One region of the Cupriavidus sp. 96C5-1 genome, then DNA from elsewhere that is predicted to be linked to it. Evidence: predicted binding sites of a transcription regulator. Region 1 holds the regulator's gene; each other region holds the start of a gene.
The links. The regulator LexA, encoded in region 1, represses DNA repair genes until DNA is damaged. The targets are predictions, from matches to a motif close to ACTGTATNNNNATACAGT.
Positions count from the first base shown of each region.

Region 1 (7,840 bases):
GAATGCCGTAGTACCAGGTGATCAGGTTCCAGGCGATGGCGCCGACCAGCGCGCCGAAGATGACGTGGTGATCGACGATATTGACGTCGATCGTGCCGGTGCCCACCGTGGCGGCCACCTTCAGGTGGAAGATAAAGATGGCCACCACATTGCACATGGCGGCCATGGCCACCGCGTGATGCGGCTTGAGCACGCCTGTCGACACCACCGTGGCAATCGAATTGGCGGCGTCGTGAAAGCCGTTCATGAAATCGAACAGCAAGGCTAGCGCCACCAGCAGGCCTATGACCCACAGGCTCATTTGTATTGTATGCATGCCGATGTGTGCCTCAGGCGTTTTCCAGGACGATGCCTTCGATGATGTTGGCGACGTCCTCGCACTTGTCGGTGATGGTTTCCAGTTGCTCGTAGATGGCCTTCAGCTTGATCAGGCGCTTGACGTCGGTCTCGTCGCGGAACAGCTTGGACATGGCCGCGCGCATCACGCGATCCGCCTCGGACTCGAGCTGGTCGATCTGCTGCGCCGTCTTGAGGATGGTGCTGGCATTGCTCATGTCCTCGAGCAGGCCTACCGCGATCTTGACCTGGTCGCAGCACTGCACGCAGATGGAAGCCAGCTTGCGCGCTTCGTCGGTCAAGCTGGTCACGTCGTACAGCGAAATGGTCTCGGCCACGTCTTCCATCAGGTCGAGGATGTCGTCCATGGTGGTGATGAGCTTGTGGATCTCATCGCGGTCCAGCGGCGTGATGAACGTCTTGTGCAGAAGGTCGATGGTGTCGTGCGTGATGCGGTCGGCTTTCTTTTCGGTTGCCTGTACGCGGCGCGCATGCGCCTCGGCATTGGGCAGGTCGTTGACCAGCACCTCCAGTTCGCGGGCGGCGGTCACCGCGCAATCTGCGTGCTGATTGAAGTATTCGAAGAACTTGCCCTCGGTGGGCATGAATCGGCCGAACATGGAATGTTCCTTGTCGAAGCGCGGGGGCGGCGCTGGTTGTTGCTGAATCAGGCTGATACGCATTGCATGACAGCCGCCCGGAGGCGGCTGTCATCAAAACGCAATATTTTACAGGTATGCGGAGGGAAATCGTGGCAGATTGAATCGCGGCGTGAACGAACTGTTCCCGCCGCCCTGCCCGGCTACCCGGCAAGCCGCGCCGGAGCTGGCTTCAGGTGTCGTTGTCGAAGAACGCCGGGCCGCCGCTGTAGTTGTCGAACTTGGTGAATTGGCCCAGGAAGGTCAGGCGCACGGTCCCGATCGGGCCGTTACGCTGCTTGCCGATAATGATTTCCGCCGAGCCTTTGTCCTGGGAATCCGGGTTATAGACTTCATCGCGGTAAATAAACAGGATCACGTCGGCATCCTGTTCGATAGCGCCGGATTCGCGCAGGTCGGACATCACCGGGCGCTTGTTCGGCCGCTGTTCCAGGCTTCGGTTCAGCTGGGACAGCGCAATCACCGGACAGTTGAGCTCCTTGGCCAGGCCCTTGAGCGAACGCGAGATTTCCGAAATTTCGGTAGCCCGGTTCTCCCCGCCGCCCGAACCCGACATCAGCTGCAGGTAGTCGATGATGATCAGGCCAAGCTGGCCGCACTGGCGAGCCAGGCGCCGCGAACGCGCCCGAAGCTCCATCGAGCTCAGCGCCGGGGTTTCATCGATAAACAGCTGGGCATCGTTCATGCGCTGGATGGCATGCGTGAGCCGTGGCCAGTCCTCATCGAGCAGACGGCCGGTACGCAGGCGGTGCTGGTCCAGGCGGCCCACCGAGCCCAGCATACGCATGGCCAGCTGCGTGCCGGCCATTTCCATCGAGAACACGGCCACGGGCAGGCCCTGCTCCACCGCCACGTGCTCGCCGATATTCAGCGAGAACGCGGTCTTACCCATCGAGGGGCGCCCTGCAACGATGACCAGGTCGCCCGCCTGCATGCCGCTGGTCATGCGGTCGAGGTCGATGAAGCCAGTGGGCACGCCGGTCACATCGGTGCTTGCGTCCCGGTGGTACAGCTCGTCGATACGCTCCACCACCTGCGTCAGCAGCGGCTGGATTTCCTGGAAACCCTTCTGCCCACGCGAGCCCTCCTCGGCAATGGCGAATACCTTCGATTCCGCTTCGTCGAGCAGTTCCCGCACCTCGCGCCCCTTGGGGGCGAAAGCCGCACTGGCGATATCGTCGGCCGCGGTGACCAGCTTGCGCAACACCGAGCGCTCGCGCACGATCTCGGCATAGCGGCGGATATTGGCCGCGCTGGGCGTGTTTTGCGCCAGCGAGTTCAGATAAGCCAGCCCGCCCACTTCCTCCGCCTTGCCCGCGACCTGCAGCGTCTCGTAGACAGTGATGACGTCGGCGGGCTTGGTGGCGGCGATCAGCCGGGAGATGCTCTGGAAGATCATCCGGTGATCGAAGCGGTAGAAATCCGCTTCGGACAGGAAATCGGCGATACGATCCCAGGCGGCATTGTCCAGCAGCAAGCCACCCAGCACCGATTGCTCGGCCTCGATGGAATGCGGCGGTACCTTGAGATTGTCTAGTTGGGGGTCGGCCACGGGCGCGTTCATGGGGAGGGATTATAACGGTCGCCGCCAGCGAGCCGGCGGAGAATTCGCTGCCGCACGTCAGGGCATCCTGCGATGTGACGGCGGGACAACCGGCCTGTCGCAATGGCGCGAGCCGGTTTGCGGGCGGAGGCGGCACAGGTAGCGCGCGTGGCATCGGCATGACGCCGGAAAGCAGGAAAAGCCGGGCGCCGGCAAGCCAGGCGAAACCAGGGTCACGGCCAAACAAAAAGGCAGGAGCGTATCGCTCCTGCCTTTTTGTTTGGCCAAGCTGACGTTTGCAACCGGTTCCTGCCTACCCGGAGGGTAAGCGGGAACCGCGGCAAGGTCGATGCTTAGACGTGCTCGCCCAGGACGGAAACCGTCACATCGACTACCACGTCGGTGTGCAGCGAAACGCTGACCGGATGGTCACCGACGATCTTCAGCGGGCCAACCGGCAGGCGCACTTGCGCCTTCTCAACCTTGAAGCCTTGGCCAGCCAGGGCTTCGGCGATGTCGGCGTTGGTCACCGAACCGAACAGGCGGCCGTCCACACCCGACTTCTGGGTGATTTGCACGGTCAGGCCGCTCAGCTTCTCGCCTTCGGCTTGTGCCGCGGCCAGCTTCTCGGCAGCTGCCTTTTCCAGTTCAGCGCGCTTGACTTCGAACTCGCTGATGGCGGTCTGGGTAGCGCGGCGGGCCTTCTTGTTCGGGATCAGGAAGTTACGGGCGTAGCCGTCCTTCACGCGAACGATGTCACCCAGGTTGCCCAGGTTGATGACTTTCTCAAGCAGGATAATTTGCATCGTGTTTTCTCCTTAGCGGACCTAGGGCCGATCAGTTCTTGTGCAGGTCGGTGTAAGGCATCAGCGCGAGGAAACGCGCGCGCTTGATAGCCGTATCGAGCTGACGCTGATAGTGCGCCTTGGTGCCGGTCAGGCGGGCCGGCGTGATCTTGCCGTTGTCGCCGATGAAATCCTTCAGGGTGTCCAGATCCTTGTAGTCGATCTGTTCCACGCCGGCCACGGTGAAGCGGCAGAAGCGCTTGCGCTTGAACAGCGGGTTTTGCTGTTGGAAGCGCTTCTTGTTCTTGTTGTCACGTTTGACGAATGCCATGATTCAATCCTTTTCGAATGCTTTACATCCAGTGATGTGAAAGACGAGAGCCTTGCTGTTGCGGTGCTTGCGGGCCAGGAATCCTTCGCAGTCGAGCATCGCGCCGAGCGGAGTACGCTCAAGCCGCTGGCCGATCTGACCGATTCCCATGGCGGCGATGGCGAACTCCACCTGCCTGGGCGTTTGCGCCTCGACCGTCTCGCCCGCGTACTGCAGGATGCAGTTGACGACGGGGACCCCGGCCGGGGTGTAACGCAAGGCATCGCGTTCCGCGAGCGTTGCGCAGAGCCTTAACTGGTTCAACGCACTCTCCCGCACCGATGCCCGCACTTGCCGCCGCGGCGATCAATGCCCACGGCAACCACAACAGTCCGCACTTAGGCGGCCTGGACTTCGCTGGTCTGTTGCGCGGCCTTGCGGGCTTCTTCGCGCTGCACTTCCTTCATCATCGGGGACGGTGCGGTTTCGGCCTTCTTGGTCTGAACGATGAGGTGGCGCAGCACCGCGTCGTTGAACTTGAACGCGTGTTCGAGTTCAGCCAGGGTTTCCTTGCCGCATTCGATGTTCAGGCAAACGTAGTGAGCCTTGGCCAGCTTCTGGATCATGTAGGCCATCTGACGGCGACCCCAGTCTTCCACGCGGTGGATCTGGCCGCTCTGGGACGTGACCAGCGTCTTGTAACGCTCGATCATGGCCGGAACTTGTTCGCTCTGGTCCGGATGGACGATAAATACGATTTCGTAATGACGCATTGACGCTCCTTTTGGATAAGCCGCCCGGGCGCCAAGTCCGGTGCAGCAAGGTTGGATAGCCTTAAAGTATAGCGTGCTTTTGACGAAGCTGGCAAGCGGCCCTAATTCCCGGCGAATACCGCCTGCAGCGCGGCCGGATCCCTTGCCAGCGCCGGTGTTGCGGCCAGCGCCAGCATCAGGAGCACACGGGCCTTGTAGGGATTGAGATCCCCCGCGGATACGAAGATGCCCGATGATGGGCGAGGAAGAGCAGGAATCGCCACGTGCCCCGCCCCGGTCCGCGAACTACGCACCACGGCCACCCCTGCCGCAGCCGCGTCGGCAAGCGCTTCAGTCAGCGACTGATGGATCGACCCGTTGCCGGCGGCCGCCACCACCAAGCCTGACACGCCAGCCCGCGCCAGAGCATCCACCACCACCCGTCCGGGCTCGGCGTAGCTGGTGACGATTTCAACCTGAGGCCACACAGACGGCAGCGGCAGCGCCTGGGCCGGCAATCCTTGCGGGATCCGTGCAAACCGCACCAGGTCATCCTGCACATACCCGACCGGCCCCGCCAGCGGCGACGCAAAGGCATTCACCGCTGCCGTATGCCCCTTCACTGCGTCGCGTCCGGCATGGATCTCCTGGTTGATCACCAGCAACACCCCCTTGCCCGCCGCATCCGCATGACCGGCCACCCGTACCGCATCCAGCAGGTTCAGGGGGCCATCGGCCGACAATGAAGTCGAGGGCCGCATGGCGGCTGTCAGCACCACGGGGACCGTACCCACGCACGCCAGGTGCAGCAGCATCGCGGTCTCCTCCAGCGTGTCGGTGCCATGCGTAATCACAATACCGGCCACATCGGGCTGCACGGACCAGAACGCAACGCGCTCGACCAGCCTGGACCACAGCGCGAACGACATATCCTTGCTATCAATCTGCGCCACCTGCTCGGCCTCGATCCGGGCCACGGCGGCCAACGCCGGCACGGCATCGAGCAACGCCGTAACCGGCACAGTGGCAGCCTGGTACTTCGCACTGCTGGCGGGATTCGACGAAGAACCGGCAATGGTACCGCCGGTAGCGAGCACGACGACGCGAGGCAGAAGAGACATGGATGGAAAGGCTCAAGAGCCTGAAGCGTTGATGGAGGGCGGCAAAAGCGACTTCGGATGTCGCGGATTGTAACTCCCCGCCATCCACGCACGCCGGCCACGACCCACAGGCCGCACGCCTGTCGATGAGCGAACTCCCAAAATTCCCCTTGCACTTCACTCGATACTGTATAAAATCACAGCATACTGTTTAAACATACAGTGCTTTCAATCATCGGCGACCATGGCGACCCTGACACCGCGACAGCAGCAGATTTTCGACCTGATTCGCAGCACCCTGCAGCACACCGGCTTTCCCCCCACACGCGCTGAAATCGCCGCCAAGTTCGGCTTTTCCTCGCCGAATGCTGCCGAGGAGCATTTGCGGGCCCTGGCCCGCAAAGGGGTGATCGAACTGACCCCCGGCGCCTCGCGCGGCATCCGGCTCAAGGTTTCGCGCAGCGACTCCGAAGCATCCGACCAGTTTTCACTGCCATTGGCCGGCGTCATGCAGCTGACTCTGCCTCTGGTCGGGCGAGTCGCGGCAGGCAGCCCGATCCTCGCTGCCGAGCACATCGACCGCCAATATCAGGTCGACGCCTCGGTGTTCGAAGTGCAACCCGACTACCTGCTCCGGGTACGGGGCCTCAGCATGCGCGACGCCGGCATCCTGGATGGCGACCTGCTGGCGGTCAAGCGGGCCAGCGAAGCCGCGAACGGCAAGATCGTCGTAGCGCGGCTGGGTGACGATGTCACCGTCAAGCGCCTGAACCGGCGCGGCGACTCGATCGAGCTGATTGCCGAGAATCCGGACTTCCCGAGCATCATCGTGCAACCGGGCCGCGAAGAGTTTTCCCTGGAAGGCATCGCCGTCGGCCTGATCCGCCCCAGCGCCTTCTAACCCGTGCGGCTGAGGCGGGCTAGCCCGTGTCACGCCGACACCCGATTGTGCCAACGCCGCCCGCTCCGCGGGCACCGCTAATTGTTGTTGCAAGCCACCAGGTGTAGCCATGCTGCCAGCCAACCGCCTCTCCGCCCGCCGCCCCGTCAAGCCCGTGCCGTTCCGCCAGTCCAAAGGCGTACGCATCTACCAGGGCGCGCAGCGGCGCACCATGGTCGGCAGCATGGCCGCCATCTGCCGCATGCTCGAACTGGAGGAATCGACGAAGCTCTCCATATAGGGACTCGCCGTGAAGTGTTTGCATCTGATCTGGGTAGCGTCTTGATTGATCTAGAGCCCTTTGGACTCGAGCAGGACCGCTCAAGGAAATTTTTTGTGCAGAGTACTAGCCATCTGCCATTTGGTATTGTATGATCTTGTTCTTCGCTGTTCAGCACTCAGTTGAACAGCCAGTACGGTGGCTGTAGCTCAGTTGGTAGAGTCCAGGATTGTGATTCCTGTCGTCGTGGGTTCGAGTCCCATCAGCCACCCCAAGAATTTGCTTTACGAAACAGCGCCTTAGCAAAGGCGCTGTTTTTGTTTGTGGCCCACAAAGTGGCGTCATGTTCCCACGGCGGGAATACTCGTCGTCGTCCCCCATCTCCACCCACGCCCTCAATCCAACAGCAGCGGCAACCTCGCGCGTGTCGATTGCCGCTCAAATTGTTCGGAACACTGTATATCCATACAGTTAACTCAACTATCAACGTTCCGCTTAGGGCGAGCTCTATACTGGATATCCATACAGTATCCTGCGAAGAACCACCATGTTCACCTGCGATCCCGACACCGTCTTCCTGTACCGCCGCGCTGCCGACGCGGTCGCCGTGCCCTTCCCTTGCCAAAGGATCACCGTGGACGACCCGCTGCTGACGGTGGACACATGGAACCCCGAGGCAGAGGCAGCCGCGCAAGCCGCTGGCGCCATGCTGGTGCTGGCCGGCATCGATGCAGCGGCGATCATGGCGTTGCCCTGGCGGATCGATCGCCTTGAGCTCAATCACCGCGGCGCGTGGCTAAGCTTCTCGCTGGCTGACTCGATCCAGTTCTTGGGCCCGCGCTCCGTCCGCCTGCGCACCCGCGGTAAGCGCCGCTATGCCACTCGTCAGGAAGCGACATGCACGCGTGACCTCCCCGGCGAACAGCATCTGCCTCGCAGCGCAGTTCCTGCCTGGTGACACGGCCGAGCTAGGCGTGGACTGCGACAGCGTATGCCGACGCAGCGCAAACAGCGGCGCAGTCAGTGACTATTTTGGCCGCCGAAGAGATCGACGAGACCGAAGAGACAATGGTCAACCTCGGTTTGGATGCCGGCGCCGGCCGTGTTTGGAGATAGCAAGCATCCGCCGCGTGGAGGGACTACTGGACACCACAGGTCTGGCAGTATGGGAGCAGGATTTCGTGCACACGTTGGC
Region 1 is NZ_JBYOJU010000036.1:81,863-89,702, forward strand. Features, by position in the region: gene AC3FOF_RS31360 (inorganic phosphate transporter) at 1-316, opposite strand, end outside; gene AC3FOF_RS31365 (DUF47 domain-containing protein) at 330-956, opposite strand; gene AC3FOF_RS31370 (replicative DNA helicase) at 1,168-2,559, opposite strand; gene rplI (50S ribosomal protein L9) at 2,892-3,344, opposite strand; gene rpsR (30S ribosomal protein S18) at 3,376-3,654, opposite strand; gene priB (primosomal replication protein N) at 3,658-3,957, opposite strand; gene rpsF (30S ribosomal protein S6) at 4,032-4,406, opposite strand; gene AC3FOF_RS31395 (asparaginase) at 4,508-5,506, opposite strand; gene lexA (transcriptional repressor LexA) at 5,730-6,386, shown strand; gene AC3FOF_RS31405 (hypothetical protein) at 6,496-6,666, shown strand; tRNA gene AC3FOF_RS31410 (tRNA-His) at 6,844-6,919, shown strand; gene AC3FOF_RS31415 (hypothetical protein) at 7,193-7,603, shown strand.

Region 2 (7,840 bases), on a different contig from region 1:
CCAGCGCCAACGCCGCCTCGCTGCGCACCCCGTCGTCGTCACTCAGCAGTCCAAGCAGCGGCGCCATCGCACGCGGATCGGGTTGTTCCCGCAAGGCTTCAACGAGACCTGCGCGCGCATCTGCCTGCGTGGTGGCGAGCGCGTCGATCAGATGCGGAATGACTGCGGGGTCGCCATGGCGCGTCAGCGATTTCGCCAGCGATGCCTTCACTTGCGCATCCGCATCGGGGGCGCACAGAAAGGCCAGCGCTTCCGGCGGTGTTACGGCGCCGCCGGGCAGCCAGAGTGCTTCGGCTGCCGACTGCTGGACTGGCCGGTTCGGATCCTGGAGGCAACCCAGGATCAGGGCGGCATGGCCCGTCGCGTCGATACGGCCGATGGCTTCGATCGCCTTGCACCGAACCTCGTGGTCGCCGTCCCGCAACGCCCCGGCAAGAAACGGCACGGCCCGTGCATCGCGCAGGCTGGCGAGCGCGGCGCCGTTCGTCAGGGGGCTGCGCCTTCAAGGACGCGATCCGTTCTTCGATTTCGGCCGGCGCGCGCGCCACGTTGTCACAGGCGCTTCGTCCATCAGGCGAACCCGGGCTTGCGCCAATGGCGATGCCAGCACTGCGCCGATCAGCCATGCAGAGGCAACGCGCACCACCAGCGGCCCCGGTTCCGCCCCTCCAACATCAAGACGGCGGCGCCCTGTACGTTGCGCGACACACACAAGGGACAGTTTGCGCACACCACTGGCTCCCGTACCTCGCAGCGCGGTAATATCACGCTACCAGTTCATCGTTTCCCGATGATCCACACCAGAGAAAGGATTGAAGCCCATCATGGCTGAAGGCTCGGCTGCCCCGCTACAGGTCGTCCCTTCCCTGCCCCTCCCCGCGGGTGATGCTCGCGGCGCGCCGCCGGATTTCCTGTCCGGCGCGCATCCGATGTTCCTGAACCGGGACGCAGGCCTGCTCGAATTCAACCGGCGGGTGCTCGCGCAGGCGAAGAACCGCGATATCCCCCTGCTCGAGCGCCTGCGCTTTCTTTGCGTCTTCAGCAGCAACCTCGACGAGTTCTACGAGATCCGCGTCGCCGGGCTCAAGGAGCAGATCAAGCTCCAGGCCGCCGTTCCCGGCCCGGACGGGCTCGACGCCAGGCAGGTCTATGCGCTCATCAGCGCCCGTACGCACGAGCTGGTGGCGGAGCAGTACCGCCTGCTCAACGAAGTGCTGATCCCCGAACTGGACCAGCAGGAAATTCGCTTCCTCCGCCGCCCGCACTGGTCGCAGCAGCAGGCCGAGTGGATCCGCGACTATTTCTTCCGCGAGCTGATGCCGGTGCTGACCCCGATCGGCCTGGATCCGGCGCACCCGTTCCCGCGCGTACTCAACAAGAGCCTCAACTTCGCCGTGGAGCTCGAAGGCCGGGACGCTTTCGGCCGGGAGGCGGGCGCGGCCATCGTGCAGGCGCCGCGCGCCCTGCCCCGCGTGATCCTGCTGCCGAAGGAGGTCTCCGGGTGCGAACACGGCTTTGTGTTCCTGTCGTCCATCCTGCACGCCCATGTGGGCGAACTGTTTCCCGGCATGCGCGTGTGCGGCTGCTACCAGTTCCGTGTCACCCGCAACAGCGAGCTGTTCGTCGAAGAGGAAGAGATCAAGAACCTGCGCGCGGCGCTGCAGGGCGAATTGCCGCAGCGGCACTATGGCGACGCGGTACGGCTTGAAGTCGCGGACAACTGCTCCGACGAGATGACGCGGTTCCTGCAGAACCAGTTCGGCCTGGAGGACCCCGAGGTCTTTGCCGTAAATGGCCCGGTCAACCTGGTACGGCTGCTGCCGGTGCCCGACAGCGTCGAGCGCGACGACCTGAAGTATCCCCCGTGCCGGCCAGGGCTGCCGAAGACGCTGGTGAACCAGCCCGACATGTTCCACGCCATCCGCGACGGCGATATCCTGCTGCACCATCCGTACCAGTCGTTTTCCCCTGTGGTCGACTTCATACGGCAGGCCGCGGAAGACCCGGATGTGATGGCGATCAAGCAGACGGTGTACCGCGCCGGCAACGACTCGGCCTTGCTGCAGGCGTTGATCGGCGCCGCGCGCAGGGGCAAGGAAGTCAGTGTGGTGGTGGAACTGCTGGCCCGCTTCGACGAGGAGGCCAATATCAATTGGGCCGCGCAGCTCGAGGAGGCCGGAGCCCATGTGGTGTACGGCGTGGTCGGCTACAAGGCGCATGCCAAGATGGCCATGGTGGTGCGGCGCGAGGGGAAAAAACTCAGGCGTTACGTGCATCTGTCCACGGGCAACTACCACTCGCAGACAGCCCGGCGTTTCACTGACTTCGGCCTGTTCAGCTGCAAGGAAGCCATCGCGGACGATGTGGCGAACGTATTCTCCCAGCTGACCGGCCTGGGCCATCCCGGCACCCTCGCCCAGTTATGGCAATCGCCCTTCACCATGCACTCGGCGCTGCTCGACGCCATCCGCCGCGAAGGCAAGCATGCCAAGGCCGGCCGCAAGGGACTGATCATCGCCAAGCTGAACGCGTTGCTGGAGCCCAAGATCATCCAGGCCCTGTACCAGGCGTCCTGCGATGGCGTGCGGATCGAACTGATCGTGCGCGGCGGCTGCGCGCTGCGGCCCGGCATACCGGGCCTGTCGGAGAACATCCGGGTGCACTCGGTACTCGGCCAGTTCCTCGAGCATGCGCGGATCTTCTACTTCTACAACGACAAGGCGGAAGACGTCCGCCTGTCCAGCGCCGACTGGATGGAGCGCGACTTCTTCCGCCGCATCGAGGTGTGCTTCCCCGTGCTGGACAAGGCCCTCAAGAAGCGCGTCATCGAGGAAGGCCTGAAACTCTACCTGAAGGACACCCGCGACACCTGGGAAATGGATTCGGATGGCAACTACCGGCGCCGCCGCGGCCGCCGCGGCATCTCGGCCCAGAGCACGCTGATCGGCGCGCTGGCCTGATCCGGCCTGATATACCGCGCGGCGTCGTTCGGCGACGGCCTGGCGATTTTCGCAGGCTGCCGCCAGGCCGGGCACGCCCGCTTCGACAGCATGCATCCCTGGCACCATGCCGGCGCGCACCCGAGGCGTTTACCGTGCAGCGCCCAGTCGGGCAGCCTGCCTCAGCCGGGCATTCGCGATCCGGGCGAGGCCACCGCAGCGCAGCGGTACACATTGCCGGACAGCGTCACATTGGTCTGCTCCAGGCGATCCTTGCCGCCGGTCTGGCCAGCGCGCTGGGTAAGCAGGTACACCACATTGCCGCCCATTGCCGCTGCCTTGTTCTTGAGGTCATTGCGCGCGCCGGTTTCCAGGTCCGCATTCGACGTCACGGCGCCCCGTACTAAGTCGCCCTGGCTGCCGGTGACATCCCCGAGGTAGGTACATCCCGCGCCCGGCTCGTTGTGGGTGATCCTGACCGCCGTGGCGGCCGGACTGGCCAGTTGCGTGGGCGCGCAAGCGGCAAGCACGCAACCTGCCCCGAGCCATGCAATGGCCTTGGTGACGCCGATGCGCATCGTCCATGGCCTCGAAGGAAGCCCGGCGCCCGCGGCGTGCGCGGGCGCACCGGAAGATATCGCCAGCGCAGTAGCAGGCACGAGCGCGCATGCCAGATGAAGGCGCAGGCGGCGAAGAACAACGATAGAGCGCATATAATTTAATCTCCAACGAATATAAATTATCGCAAAACGATAATATTTTTCCTTTTTACAGCAAATATTCGTATCATGCAATCCCATCAGGAGACTGGCATGCCAAGTCCGCTTGCCCCTTCATTGCCGGCTGACGCCGCAATGTGCCGCGTCAGCACCATTGCACGCCGGATGCAATGGCTCACGCTTTGCGGCATCGCCATGACGCTGGCCGGCATGATCGCCCTCTGGTTCTGGCTGTCCGATGCAGCGCTCGAGCAGCACCTCCGCCGGTTCCTGGAGATCCGGGCAGCGGAGTACCGGGTACTGGTGTCGATGCCGTACCGCCTGGCCGGCTTCGTCATCACGGCGGGTGCGGCGAGCGTGCTCGTCGGCGGCCTGATGGAGGCGCGCAAGCTCTTCGCCGCGTTCGCGCACGGTATGGTCTTCACGATGGAAACGGCTTTGCGCCTGCGCCGCGTGGCGCTGATGGTGACGGCGTTCAGCGCGGTGGTTCCGCTCACCAAGACGCTGCTGGGCCTGGCTCTGGTCAGCGGCGATGGCCCCGGCCCCTACATGCTGGTGATCGTCAACTTCGGCGATTTTGCGCTGGGCCTGCTGGGCGGCTTGCTGCTGGCGATCGCCTGGGCGATGGTCGAAGCGGCCCGTATCGCCCGGGAGAACGAAGGCTTTGTTTGAGACGCCATGACCATTCTTGTCAGACTTGATGTCCTGCTTGCCGAGCGCAAGATGAAATCGCGCGAACTTGCCCAGTACATCGGCATCACCGAGCCCAATCTTTCCCTGCTGAAATCCGGCAAGGTCAAGGGCATCCGCTTCGATACGCTGGAAAAAATCTGCGAAGCGCTGAACTGCCAGCCAGGCGATCTGCTGGAATACCGCGCGGATGCGCCCGCGGATGATCAAGCCTAGCTTGCCCGCCTGGCACGCCCGTCACGCGCCATTTCGCTGAAGCAAGCCGCCCGAACTGCAAACAATTGTCTCGCCTGGCTCGGGCGTGGCGGCAGGAACGGCCACCAGCATGGCTTTGCGGCAAGTGGCGCGCGAGCCCCCCCATGGAGTGATATCGCTTCGAGTGCGTCATTGCGCATACTCGCAGCTACTTCAACCACTCGCCCCCAAGCGGGCACGGAGCGAGGCGCACATGCTCATCCTTTCCTATTGCAGCTACGCAGTCATCTGCATCCTCGCGTTGTGGCAAGTGATACGTTGGGCGGACAAGAATCACCCCGCCCTGCGGGAACGTCGGCCGCAGGGAACCACGGCGGGCGAGACCGGCAGGATCCCGGAGCGGGAGCTGCCGGGAAGCTAGCGCCGGATCGCCGGGATCGGCCAAGAGCCTTGCCGATCGCGCCCTTGCAAATCCGGGAATACTGTATATATTTACAGGTACTGTATGCATGAACAGTAGCCGACAGTCTTTCCCAGAATTCACAGGAGCCGATCATGGAACACCTGGTCCGGGTACAGAACGAATATGACAGGCAAGTCCTGGCCTGGCTGCGTGCGCGAATTGGCGACGCCGCCCTGCAGGCCGCGGCGCAGCGGCTGACCGGCGACCGCAAGCCTTACCTGTCGACGATCTGCCGCAGCCTGAACGTGACGCCACCGAGCCGCCGCGCCCTGCGCAGCCAGGCCACCCGCGCCAGCCGCGAAGTCGGGGAGCGCTACCTGGCCTCGATCCGGCAACTGCTTGCAAGACCCGCACCAGCGCAGCACGGCTCGCTGAACCAGGAGCATCCGCGGCAGCAGCCGTGCTAGGCCTGCGCGGTCTCAGCGTTCGCTGTCGAGAAACGCCATCTGCTCGGCACCGTAGCGCGTGCCGGCCACGGCATCGCCGGGCACGGCCTGCTCGATGCGGGCCATATCCGCGGGGGACATCGTCAGCGGCAGCGCGCCCAGCGCGCCTTCCAGCTGCTGCAGCGTGCGCGAGCCGACCAGCGGCACCAGTTGCACACCCAGCTCGCGCCCCTTGGCCAGGGCCCAGGCGATCGCCACCTGCACGCTGGTGGCGCCCAGCCCCCGCGCAACCTGTTGGAGCGCGTCCACGAGTTGCCGGTTGTGATCCAGGTTCTCCCCGCTGAAGCGCGGCAGGTGGCTGCGAAAGTCCTCCGGCCCCTTGGGCCTGGAGCCGCCAAGCAGGCCGCGCGACAGCACCCCATAGGCGGTCACGCCAATCCCAAGCACCTTCAGCAGCGGGAAGATCCTGGCCTCCGGCCCGCGGCTGAGCAGCGAGTACTCGATCTGCAGGTCGCTGATAGGATGCACCTTGTGGGCGCGCTCGATGATGTCCGGCCCCACTTCGGACAAGCCGATGTAGCGCACATAGCCAGCCTTCACCAGGTCGGCGACAGCGCCGATGGTCTCCTCCACCGGCACCGACGGATCGTGCCGGGCCATGCGGTAGATATCGATGCAATCGGTGCCCAGGCGCTGCAGGCTGTAGGCGGCGAAGTTCTTCACGGCTGCCGGTCGGCCGTCCATGCCCAGCCAGCCATGGTCCGGCGAGCGCAGCGCGCCGTACTTGACCGAGACCAGCGCCTGGTCGCGGCGCCCCTTCAGCGCCCGGCCGATCAGCATTTCGTTATGGCCGGCGCCATAGAAGTCCCCCGTATCCAGCAGGTTGATGCCGGCATCGAGCGCGGCGTGGATGGTCGAGATGCTTTGGCCGTCGTCGCTGGCGCCGTAGAAATCCGACATGCCCATGCAGCCCAGGCCAAGGGCGGAAATCTGTTGCGGGCCATGCGCGCCGAGGGCAATGGCGGGAACGTTGCGCAATGCGGTCATCTTGCTTCTCCTTCAATCGGTTCGTTGATCGGTTCGTTGATCGGTTGTGCGATGAAGCCAGTCTATTGTGCGGTTCTTTCCGAATAAACTACGATTCGGAGAAATCACTGTTCACACCAATCAAAACAATCAGCGACCTACACCCCCATGAGCATCGACCGATTCAAGTCCATGGAAGTCTTTGTCCGCGTGGTCGAGCTTGGCAGCTTCACCCGTGCGGCGACCGCGCTGCATCTGCCCAAGGGACGTGTCACCACCATCCTCCAGGAGTTGGAGACGCATCTGGGCGCGCGGCTCCTGCATCGCACCACGCGCCGGCTGAGCCTGACCGACGACGGCATGGTCTACCACCAGCGCGCGGTGGCGATGCTGCAGGAAATGAATGAACTGGAAGGCGCGCTCGGCCATGCCGTGGTGACGCCCGCGGGACGGCTCCGGGTGGACGTGCCCGCCGCCACCGGCCGCCACATGATCGCGCCCGCACTGCCGGAATTCTTCCGCCGCTACCCGCAGATCGTGCTGGAACTGGGCAGTTCCGACCGTCCGGTCGACTTGATCGCCGAAGGCGTGGATTGCGTGATTCGCGGCGGCCTGGTGCATGACGAAAGCCTGGCCGCGCGGCACCTGGGCGAACTGGCGGTGGTGACGTGCGCGGCGCCCTGCTACCTGCAACGGCATGGCACGCCCGCCACGCTGGCGGACCTCGACCAGCATCGCTTCGTGAATTTCTTCTCGGCCAAGACCGGGCGCATATTCCCCTTCGACTTCCGGCGCGGCGACGAGGCCTATGAAATCAACCGGCCGCACTGGGTCGCGGCAAACGATGCCGACACCTATATCGCCGCGGCCGTAGCCGGCATGGGCCTGATGCAAAGCCCGGCCAACCGGATGATCCGGGAACACCTGGCCAGCGGCCGGCTGGTGCCCGTGCTGCCCGACTGGAACGCCGGCACGCTGCCGTTGGTGGCCATGTATCCGCGCAACCGCCACCTGACGGCGAAAGTCCGCGCCTTTATCGAATGGGCGGCGGAAATCTTCCGGGCCGAGCTTGCGCCACCACCGTTGCCCTGACCGCCTCCGGCGCTACTCCACTTTATCCGCTGTCCCTGCGCCGCCCTGCCGGGTGTAGGACTTCCTTGACTTATTCATCCTTATAAATGATAGTAGGAAAAAATACGTTCTTCTTTTAAGAACGCAAAAGTCTCTGTCTACAAGAGGATTGCCGTGGATCTGGCCGAACTTGAGATTTTCCGGGCCGTGGCGCTTGAGCAAAGCGTCACCCGTGCCGCCAGGAGCCTGGACCGCGTGCAGTCCAATGTGACCACGCGCGTCAAGCAGCTCGAGGAGGAACTGGGTGTAGCGCTGTTCCTGCGCGACAGCAAGCGCATGACGCTGACGCCC
Region 2 is NZ_JBYOJU010000025.1:101,077-108,916, reverse strand. Features, by position in the region: gene AC3FOF_RS24935 (HEAT repeat domain-containing protein) at 1-463, opposite strand, end outside; gene ppk1 (polyphosphate kinase 1) at 825-2,960, shown strand; gene AC3FOF_RS24925 (DUF4156 domain-containing protein) at 3,122-3,517, opposite strand; gene AC3FOF_RS24920 (DUF2975 domain-containing protein) at 3,752-4,330, shown strand; gene AC3FOF_RS24915 (helix-turn-helix domain-containing protein) at 4,337-4,564, shown strand; gene AC3FOF_RS24910 (CppA family protein) at 5,099-5,413, shown strand; gene AC3FOF_RS24905 (aldo/keto reductase) at 5,426-6,439, opposite strand; gene AC3FOF_RS24900 (LysR family transcriptional regulator) at 6,587-7,510, shown strand; gene AC3FOF_RS24895 (LysR family transcriptional regulator) at 7,664-7,840, shown strand, end outside.
Region 2: AC3FOF_RS24910 (CppA family protein) is a predicted target of LexA. The motif match lies at 5,025-5,042, and genes of this name have one in related genera.

Region 3 (7,840 bases), on a different contig from region 1:
AAAGGCTCGTAGTGCTTTTCCCGGATCAGCGCGAGTTCGTCCATCAACTGCTTTCGCCACTGGTGCTTGAGGCCGCCGGGGAAGCGCCGCAGCACCCCCTTCATGGTCTCGCGGCGCAGGTAGCTGAAGGGTGTCTCGCCGGGCGGGACCAGTTCCTCCGGATACTCGTAGCGCAGCGTCTCCAGCGAGAAATCGCAGCACGAGGCGATCCGCACGGTTTGCGCCAGCGCCTCGCGCGGATAAAGCCGCGACAGCCGCTGCCGCATGCGCAGGTGCTGCTCGGCGTTGGACGCCAGCGCCATGCCGCACTCGGCCAGCGGCTGGCCCACGCGGATGGCGCTCAGCACGTCGGACAGCGGCTTGCGCGAGCGCACATGCATGGTCACCGCCCCGGCCGCCGCCAGCGGCAGGCCGGTTTGCGCCGAGACGGCCTCCAGCCGCAACCGGTGCAAGGCGTCGGCATGGCCCTGCAATAGTTCGAGCGCGATCCAGCCGCGCGAGCCGAAGGTCTGCCGCATCCACTGCGCCTGTTGCAGCAGCGCGTCGGGCTCGGGGCAATAAGACGGCAGCAGCAACGCCAGGCAGTTGGGCATGCCGCGCAGGTGAGCCTGCTCCGGCTGCGGCGGCGCGGCCAGGTCGTCGGGATGCAGGCGGTAGCTGCCCTTCTCCGCCCGCGTGCGGCCCAGGGTGATCAGCTCGCTCAGGTTGCCGAAGCCTTCGCGGTCCTGTGCCAGCAGCACCAGGCGCAGCACCGGCTCGCCGGCGTGGCCGGTCAGCGTGAAACGGCTGCCGACCAGCAGGCGGAAATCCTGCGCGGCGCGCGCCTGGGCGGTGCGTTTTTCATGGCGGCGCAGGCGGGCCTGGCAGGCTTCGCCGGGAGCCGCGGCCCTGCTGGCGGCGGACGCGGAATCCGGATCCGGCCCGGCAAGGGGCTCGCCATCCGCGCCGTGCCCGCCATCGGGCTGGCCGGCTTCCTCCCTGTCGTCCTCGGTGGGATCCTCATCGTCATCATCTTCATCCAGCCCCGCAGCCAGCCGCGCCGCGCTGCGCGCGGCCGCGTCGCGGGTACGCTCGCGCAGGTCTTTCAGCGCGTGATGCGCGCGCGCCGTGCCGGCCACCGAGCATTCGTCGGTCAGCGCCAGCCCGCGGTAGCCCAGCGCAAACGCGCGCTCGATCAGCTCGACCGGATGGGAAGCCCCATCCAGGAACGTGAAATTGGAGATGCAGTGCAGCTCCACATAATCCGGCAATGCCGGCAGCAGCGCCGAAAGCGCGGACGGCAAAGCGGAAAACGAAGGCATGGCTGGCTTGCTGGACATGACGAGGATGAGGCTCAGGCGAACAAGCCATGCAGGAACCAGCGGTACTCACCGCCTTCCTCGCGCCCCGGACGCTGGCGGTAGACCCAGCAGCGCAGGCCATCGCCCCGCTCGGCGATGAAATAATCGCGCGTGGCGAGCGCGCCATCCCACCAGCCGGATTCGATGCGTTCCGGCCGCGACAGCAAGGTCAGCGGCCCGCCATGACAAGGCCGGTGGCGCTGCACGGTCAGTGGCAGCGGCTGTTCCAGCAGCCACAGCGGGCGCTCGGGGAGACCCGGCGTGGCCCGCGCGCCCTCGCGCGGCGAACCTCCCGGCATTTCGTCGGCCGGGCACCAGCGGTTGGCGCGCTCGGGCCGGTGGTCGGCCAGCGGCCGGGGCTGCAGCACGTTCTCGCGGCCGAGCCGCGCCATCAGCGTATCGAGCAGGCGGCCCAGCTCGGCCGGCGTGCCGCCCGGCTCCGGGAACAGCGAATCGCTCTGCGGCAGGCAGGTCTCCATGGACTCCACCAGCAGCAGCAGGCCCACCGCGGGCACACTGAACTGCAGCTTGTCCAGCCGCTCCTGCAACAGCTTCGACAGATGGACCGGATCGCGGCTGGGCTGCGCCAGGCCGATCGTCACCGGCGTAGCCGGGGTCTCGCAGCCAAGCCGGTAGCGCTCATGCTCGAGCCGCAGCACCAGGCGGGTCACGCCGGCCTGCTGCACCGCCAGCCAGCCGGCCAGCGCCAGCAGCAGGCGCTGCGCGCCCGCCATCACACCCTGGACGGATTCGGTACGGCCGGGCAGCTCCATGCGCTGCGCGAAGGCCGCGGGCGCGCTGAACCAGGTAAAGCGCACCGGCACCTCGCCATAAGCCTGGTCCAGCCGTGCCAGCAGATCGGGCCCCAGCCGTCGCCGCAGGCCGGCACGCGGCAGGCCGCGCACCTCTCCCACGGTGCGGCAGCCGATGCCGTCGAGCCAGCCGTCGTCGGCCAGACCGTGCAGCATGGCCACCGGCAGCCGGTCCAGCAGGCGCGCCATGCGGGCCGGCTGCACCGCGCGCCGCGCCGGCCGCACCATGGCGCCCCGGCGATCCCGCCGCAGCGGCTGCGCCGCCAGCCACGCGGCGCCGAAGGCCGTGGGCCCGCAACCGAGCTGCAGGAATGCGCCCAACCGGCGCACCCGCGCATACACCGCGCGGCACAGCGCAAGATGGCCGCCGAACAGCCGCAGGCTGGCACCGGCATCGATCATCACGGTAGCCGCATCGGGATCGGGATGAAGCGCGACATGCGGCGTGAAATGCAGCAGCGCCAGTGCCAGCGCCGTCATCAGCTGCGCCTCGGCAACCGGCTCGCGCTCCAGTTGCACCACCTGCGCCGACAAGGCCTGCACGCCGCCGCGCCGCATCCCGGCCTGCACTCCCAGCGCCACCGCCGGCCCGTTGGCCAGCACCACGCGCTCGCGCTCCATCACCGCCACCGGCACGCTGTGGTGCAAGGCGCCAGCAGAGGCATGCGAGGCGGAGTCAGGCCAGTTCGGCTGCAGCGCGTCCAGCGACAGGCGCGGCAGATGCACCGCGATCCAGTACGACATGGGCTTGCTCTCCCGCAACGGCATGGGAAACCGTGGCATGTAGGGGCGCCAGAGGCACCGGCGCCGGCGACGCGGATTCCGCCCGGGCGGGCACCGCCATCATCTCGCCCAGCGGCAGCACCAGCGGCGTATCGCGCACCGGCCCGCGCCGCTTATGAAAAGTGATCGACAGGGCATTGCCAGGCAACGGCGACAACAGCAGCCGCAACACCGCCGGCGACGATTCGCGCAGCACGCTGGCCGGACGGCACACCCAGGCCACCGCATCCCCCGCCTGCGCCAGCACCTGCAGACGGCGCAGCGCCTCCGGACGCGCCGTGGGCAGCCACACCATCACCCCGCCAAAAGCCTGGCTGCGCAATACCTGCTCCGCGGCCCACAACACATCGGCCTGCGCCACGGCCCGGTCCGCGCCAGCGGGGGGACGCACCCAGAACAACTGGTGCGCTGGCAAACCCCATTCGGCCATGCACATGGCATTGGGCAGGTACGGCGGCCCCACCAGCGCCAGCCGGCGCTGCGCAGCGGTCAGCGCCCGCAGTGCGGGCCGCAGCAGGCGCAGCTCCCCAACACCCGGGTCGGCGAGCAGCAACTCAGTCAGCGCACCCACCGGCCAGCCGCCCCCGGGCAACTCGGCCGAGAGCGCCGCATGCCCCGTGTCCAGGGCCGGCACGCTGCCCACCCGGCCCAGATGGCCAAGCTGCCCTGCCCGCCACAAGCCGGGATAACGGCGCTCCAATGCGTCCAGCGCGCCCTGACGGGCCGAAGGCGCCTGCGCCAAGGGCGAAACGCCCGACAAGTCGGGCGCAGGGGCAAGGAATGGCGAGGTCATATGACGTTTGCGACTCAGTCCGAAGCTGAGTGGGGGATTTGCTGGTGAACACTGTATATTTATACAGTATCCGCAAGCAAACCGGCAAGCATCAAAGAGAAAAGCTCCCCTACAGCGGAAGATTCAACCAATCACGCTGTCCGCCCGCCCCTGACCAGGAGATGGGCAAGCAGGCATCTCAGCCCGCCACGAAAAGAGAGCCGCCCAGCACGAGCGCGGCGACCATGAACAAAGCGACCAGGCCACCGAGTTTGCGCTGCAGGCGGTCGAACCGCTCCCAGGCCTGGAAGTCGCCGGCGCGGGAGCGCCCGGGCCGGGCGTGCAGACACTGGCCCGGACGGACTCCCGCGAGTCTAGCTTGACGGACGATGCAGGCGATAGGAGGCGGGTGGCACGCCTCAAGCTGCCGCCGTGCCATCCGCGTTGCGGAAGTAAAGGTCGGTGCGGCGATGCTCCCAAGCCGGCAGTCCGGCGCGCAGGGCCGCTACCCGCTCCGGATCCAGATCGGCCATGATATAGCCGGTGCGGTCCGGCATGCAGGCCAGCACCGTGCCCCAGGGATCGATCATCATGCTGCGCCCGAGGCAGGGCAATCCCGGCCCGGCGCCGCCGATCTGCGCGGCAGCCACCACATAGCACTGGTTTTCAATGGCGCGTGCGCGCAGCAAGGTCTCCCAGTGATCCCGGCCGGTATGCAGATTGAAAGCGGCTGGCACCACCAGGACATTGGCACCGCGCCCGCGCAGGGTGCGATACAGTTCCCCGAAGCGAAGGTCGTAGCAAATGCTGAGGCCAAGCGTCAGCCCCGCCGCCTCGACGGTCTGCAAATGCTCGCCGGGCGCGAAATCGGCGGACTCGCGGTAGGGAACGCCGTCGACCACCGCGTCATACAGGTGGGCCTTGCGATAGCGCGCGGCGATGGCGCCGTCCGGCGCGAAGGTGATGCCGCTGTTGCCGAGCCGGGCCTGGTCCGCCAGCCGCTCATGCATCGAGCCAAGGTGAATCCAGCAGCCGGTGCGGCGCGCCAGCGCCGCGATGCGCCCGGTGACCTCGCCGGGTATCGGGCTGGCCGCGGCGCGCAGTGCTTGGGCGTCGCCGCGCACATCGGTGTATTCCGGCGTGACGATCAGCTTGGCGCCGTCGCCTGCCGCCGCCAGTATCCAGTGCTCCAGCGCAGCCAGGTTCGCGTCGCGGTCGTCCCGGCTGTCGAGTTGAATGGCTGCCACTCTGATTGGCATGACTGTTCCTTATATTCCTTGTCTATTCCTGTGCCGGTTGCTTGCCGGCCTGCGCAAGCAGCCCGCCGGCCACCAGCCGCGCGATCTGCGCCAGCAGTTCGGCCCCGTCTCCGCCATGGAGGGTGTGCGCGGTGCGCGGGTCGGTAAAGCCGTCGGCCAGCACCGCCAGCACCACGCTGCAATCGCCTGCGGTGAGGATGCCGGCGTCATGGCGCAGGCCCGGCAACTGGCCGGTCTTGTTGGCGAGATGGACCTGTGCCGGCAGCGCGGCGCCGAAATGGGCGCGCTCGCGCTGGTCGGCCAGCAACGACAGCGCGAAGGTCCGCAGTGCCGCTGGCAGCGACGCCTCGCGCAGCATCCAGCCAAGCGCCGCAGCGGCATCGCCCGCGCTGGTGAAATTGTCCAGGCCGGCATCCCGCGCGGCGGCGTCCATCATGCGCCGCTGCAAGCTGCTGGCCGCCAGGCCGGCCCGCCGGCACCACTGCGTGACCCCGGCGCAGCCAAGCAGGCCGATCAGCGCGTTGGTGGCCACGTTGTCGCTGAGCACGATCATCAGCCGCGCCAGTTCGGCCAGCGACAGACTGGCCACGCTGGGCAACTGATGGAGAATGCCGGTACCGCCCGCGCGCTCGTCCTCGTCCAGGACAAGCTGCTGGTCGAGCCGGCAGCGGCCGTCCGCTACCTGCTCCAGCAGCGCCAGCAGGATGGGAAGCTTGATGATGCTGGCCGACGGCCGCACGCGGCCAGCATCGCGCTCCAGCACCACGGCGCCATCCAGGCCGCGCAGGCTGAGCGACAGGCGCGCCGGCGTCGCCGCGAGCAGCGGCGCCAGCCCGGCTTCGACATGCTGGCGCAGTGCGCGCGCGTCCAGCGGACGCGATCCCAGCGGGAACATGGTCGCTCTCCTTAAACCAGGAAGAAGAACAGGGTGGAAAACAGGCACAGGTTCACCACGATCACGGCCCAGCCGTTATAGAGCATGTACTTGAGCTGGGTCGAGCGTGCCAGCCCCATCTGGCCGAACATGTCTGAGGTGGGGAACGGCCCGAACCAGTCGATCTGCGAACTGCCCAGGATCACCGCGGTGGTGGCCGCCGGGCCGGCTCCGGCCGCCGCCAGCAGCGGGCCGAAGATCTTGGCCGTGAAGGTCATCTGCGCCACGGCCGCACCGGGGATATGGCCGATCACGTTGAACCACAGCACGATCACGCACAGCATTGCGCCGCCGATGCCGGCCAGGTGCGGGCTGGCGAGATCCAGTAAGGCATGGTAGGCGTTCAGTTTGTCGACCAGCACCAACACCGGATTGAACAGCCAGAACAGGAAAAAGATCCAGATCAGCTTGCCGGCGCCCGCATACATAGCCTGCAGGATGGCCCGCGGGCTCATGCCGCCGGCCAGCCCGGTGGTGGCGGCGAGCGACACCATGACGATGATGGCGAACGCGTAGCCCGCCTTGGCCAGCACCCCGGCCACGGCCAGCGCGACGATGGTCAGGCAGAATGCCCACGCGGCGCGCACGGACTGGCGTGACGGCGCGGCATCCAGGTCGATGGCGGCCATGCCGCCAGCTTCCGCCTCCTCGTACTGGTGGCTGGCCTCGGTCATCTTCTGGATGCGGCCGGACATGAACCAGCCGCTCAGCAGGGTCGCGGCCGCCATCGGGATGCCGGCCACCAGCAGATACTCCGGATAGCTCAGGCCGGTCAGCCCGGTCACCGTGACCACATTGGGCGTGAAAGGCCCCAGCACCAGGCCGGCCGAACCGGCGGTCTGGAACAGTGCCGCCACCGCCGGCGGCGACAGACGCACGGCGGCGGCAATCGGGATCACCACCGCGGCAATGATGGCGTTGCCGCCGGCCAGCGTGCCCAGCGCGCCGCAGATCAGCGTCGAGGCCACCATGATGCCAAGCCGCACACGCACCTGGTTGGACAGGCCGATGCGGCGCACGATGGCGCGTACCATCTGTTCGGCCGCGCCGGTACGCGCGGCCACCTCGCCCACGCCAGCGCCCAGCACGATGATCAGGCCGACCACCGCAATAAAGGAGCCCAGCGAATCCGCCAGCAGCTTGCCCATGCCGATGGGCGTGGTGCCCGTCATGATGGCGCCGAGCACGATGGCGGCAATGGTGGACAGCACGATATCCACCCCCAGCAAGGCAATGACGGCAAATACCAGCACCGGCGTCAGCCCCCACAGGCTGGTTTGCCCCGGCATGGTGAAGTGGACGTACAGCGCAACCGCCAGTCCCAGCAGGAATACCGCGATGGCGGCATTGCGCCGGCCGGGTTGAAGCCCGCTCGCGGCCGCCGCTGGCGGCGAGGCTGGGGCATTTCGTGTCAATGAGGTCATGCCATCTCCGTTTTTTTCGTATCTCTTGTTTCGTATCGCTTGTCTACCCGCGGCGCTCCCCGCCCGCTTTGTCCGGCTCGGACTACTGTGGAGTGATTCCGGCTTTGCGGATCACCGCGCCCCAGCGCTCGTATTCGCGGCCGATCTGGCGTGCGAACGCCTCTGGGCTGTTCCCGACCGGGTAGGCGCCGGCATCGATCAGACGCTGGCGCGTGCCGGGATCCTTGAGTGCGGCAATGAAGGCATCCGCCAGCCTGGCACGCACGTCGGCCGGCAGGTGCGCCGGCGCCACCACGCCGTACCAGGCGCTGACGTCGAAGTCCTTGTAGCCAAGCTCGGCGAAGGTCGGCACATCGGGCAGCTTGTCGTTGCGCTGCGTGCCGGTGATGGCCAAGGCGCGCAACTTGCCCGCCTTGATGAATGGCAGGGAGGACGGGAAGTTATCGAAAATCGTGGTAACGCTGCCGCCGATCGCATCGTTCAAGGCCGGCGCCGAACCCTTGTAGGCCACGCTCA
Region 3 is NZ_JBYOJU010000016.1:141,995-149,834, reverse strand. Features, by position in the region: gene AC3FOF_RS19155 (error-prone DNA polymerase) at 1-1,301, opposite strand, end outside; gene AC3FOF_RS19150 (Y-family DNA polymerase) at 1,334-2,896, opposite strand; gene imuA (translesion DNA synthesis-associated protein ImuA) at 2,829-3,728, opposite strand; gene AC3FOF_RS19140 (carbon-nitrogen hydrolase family protein) at 4,127-4,966, opposite strand; gene AC3FOF_RS19135 (serine hydrolase) at 4,989-5,861, opposite strand; gene AC3FOF_RS19130 (gluconate:proton symporter) at 5,873-7,324, opposite strand; gene AC3FOF_RS19125 (tripartite tricarboxylate transporter substrate binding protein BugE) at 7,407-7,840, opposite strand, start outside.
Region 3: imuA (translesion DNA synthesis-associated protein ImuA) is a predicted target of LexA. The motif match lies at 3,779-3,796, and genes of this name have one in related genera.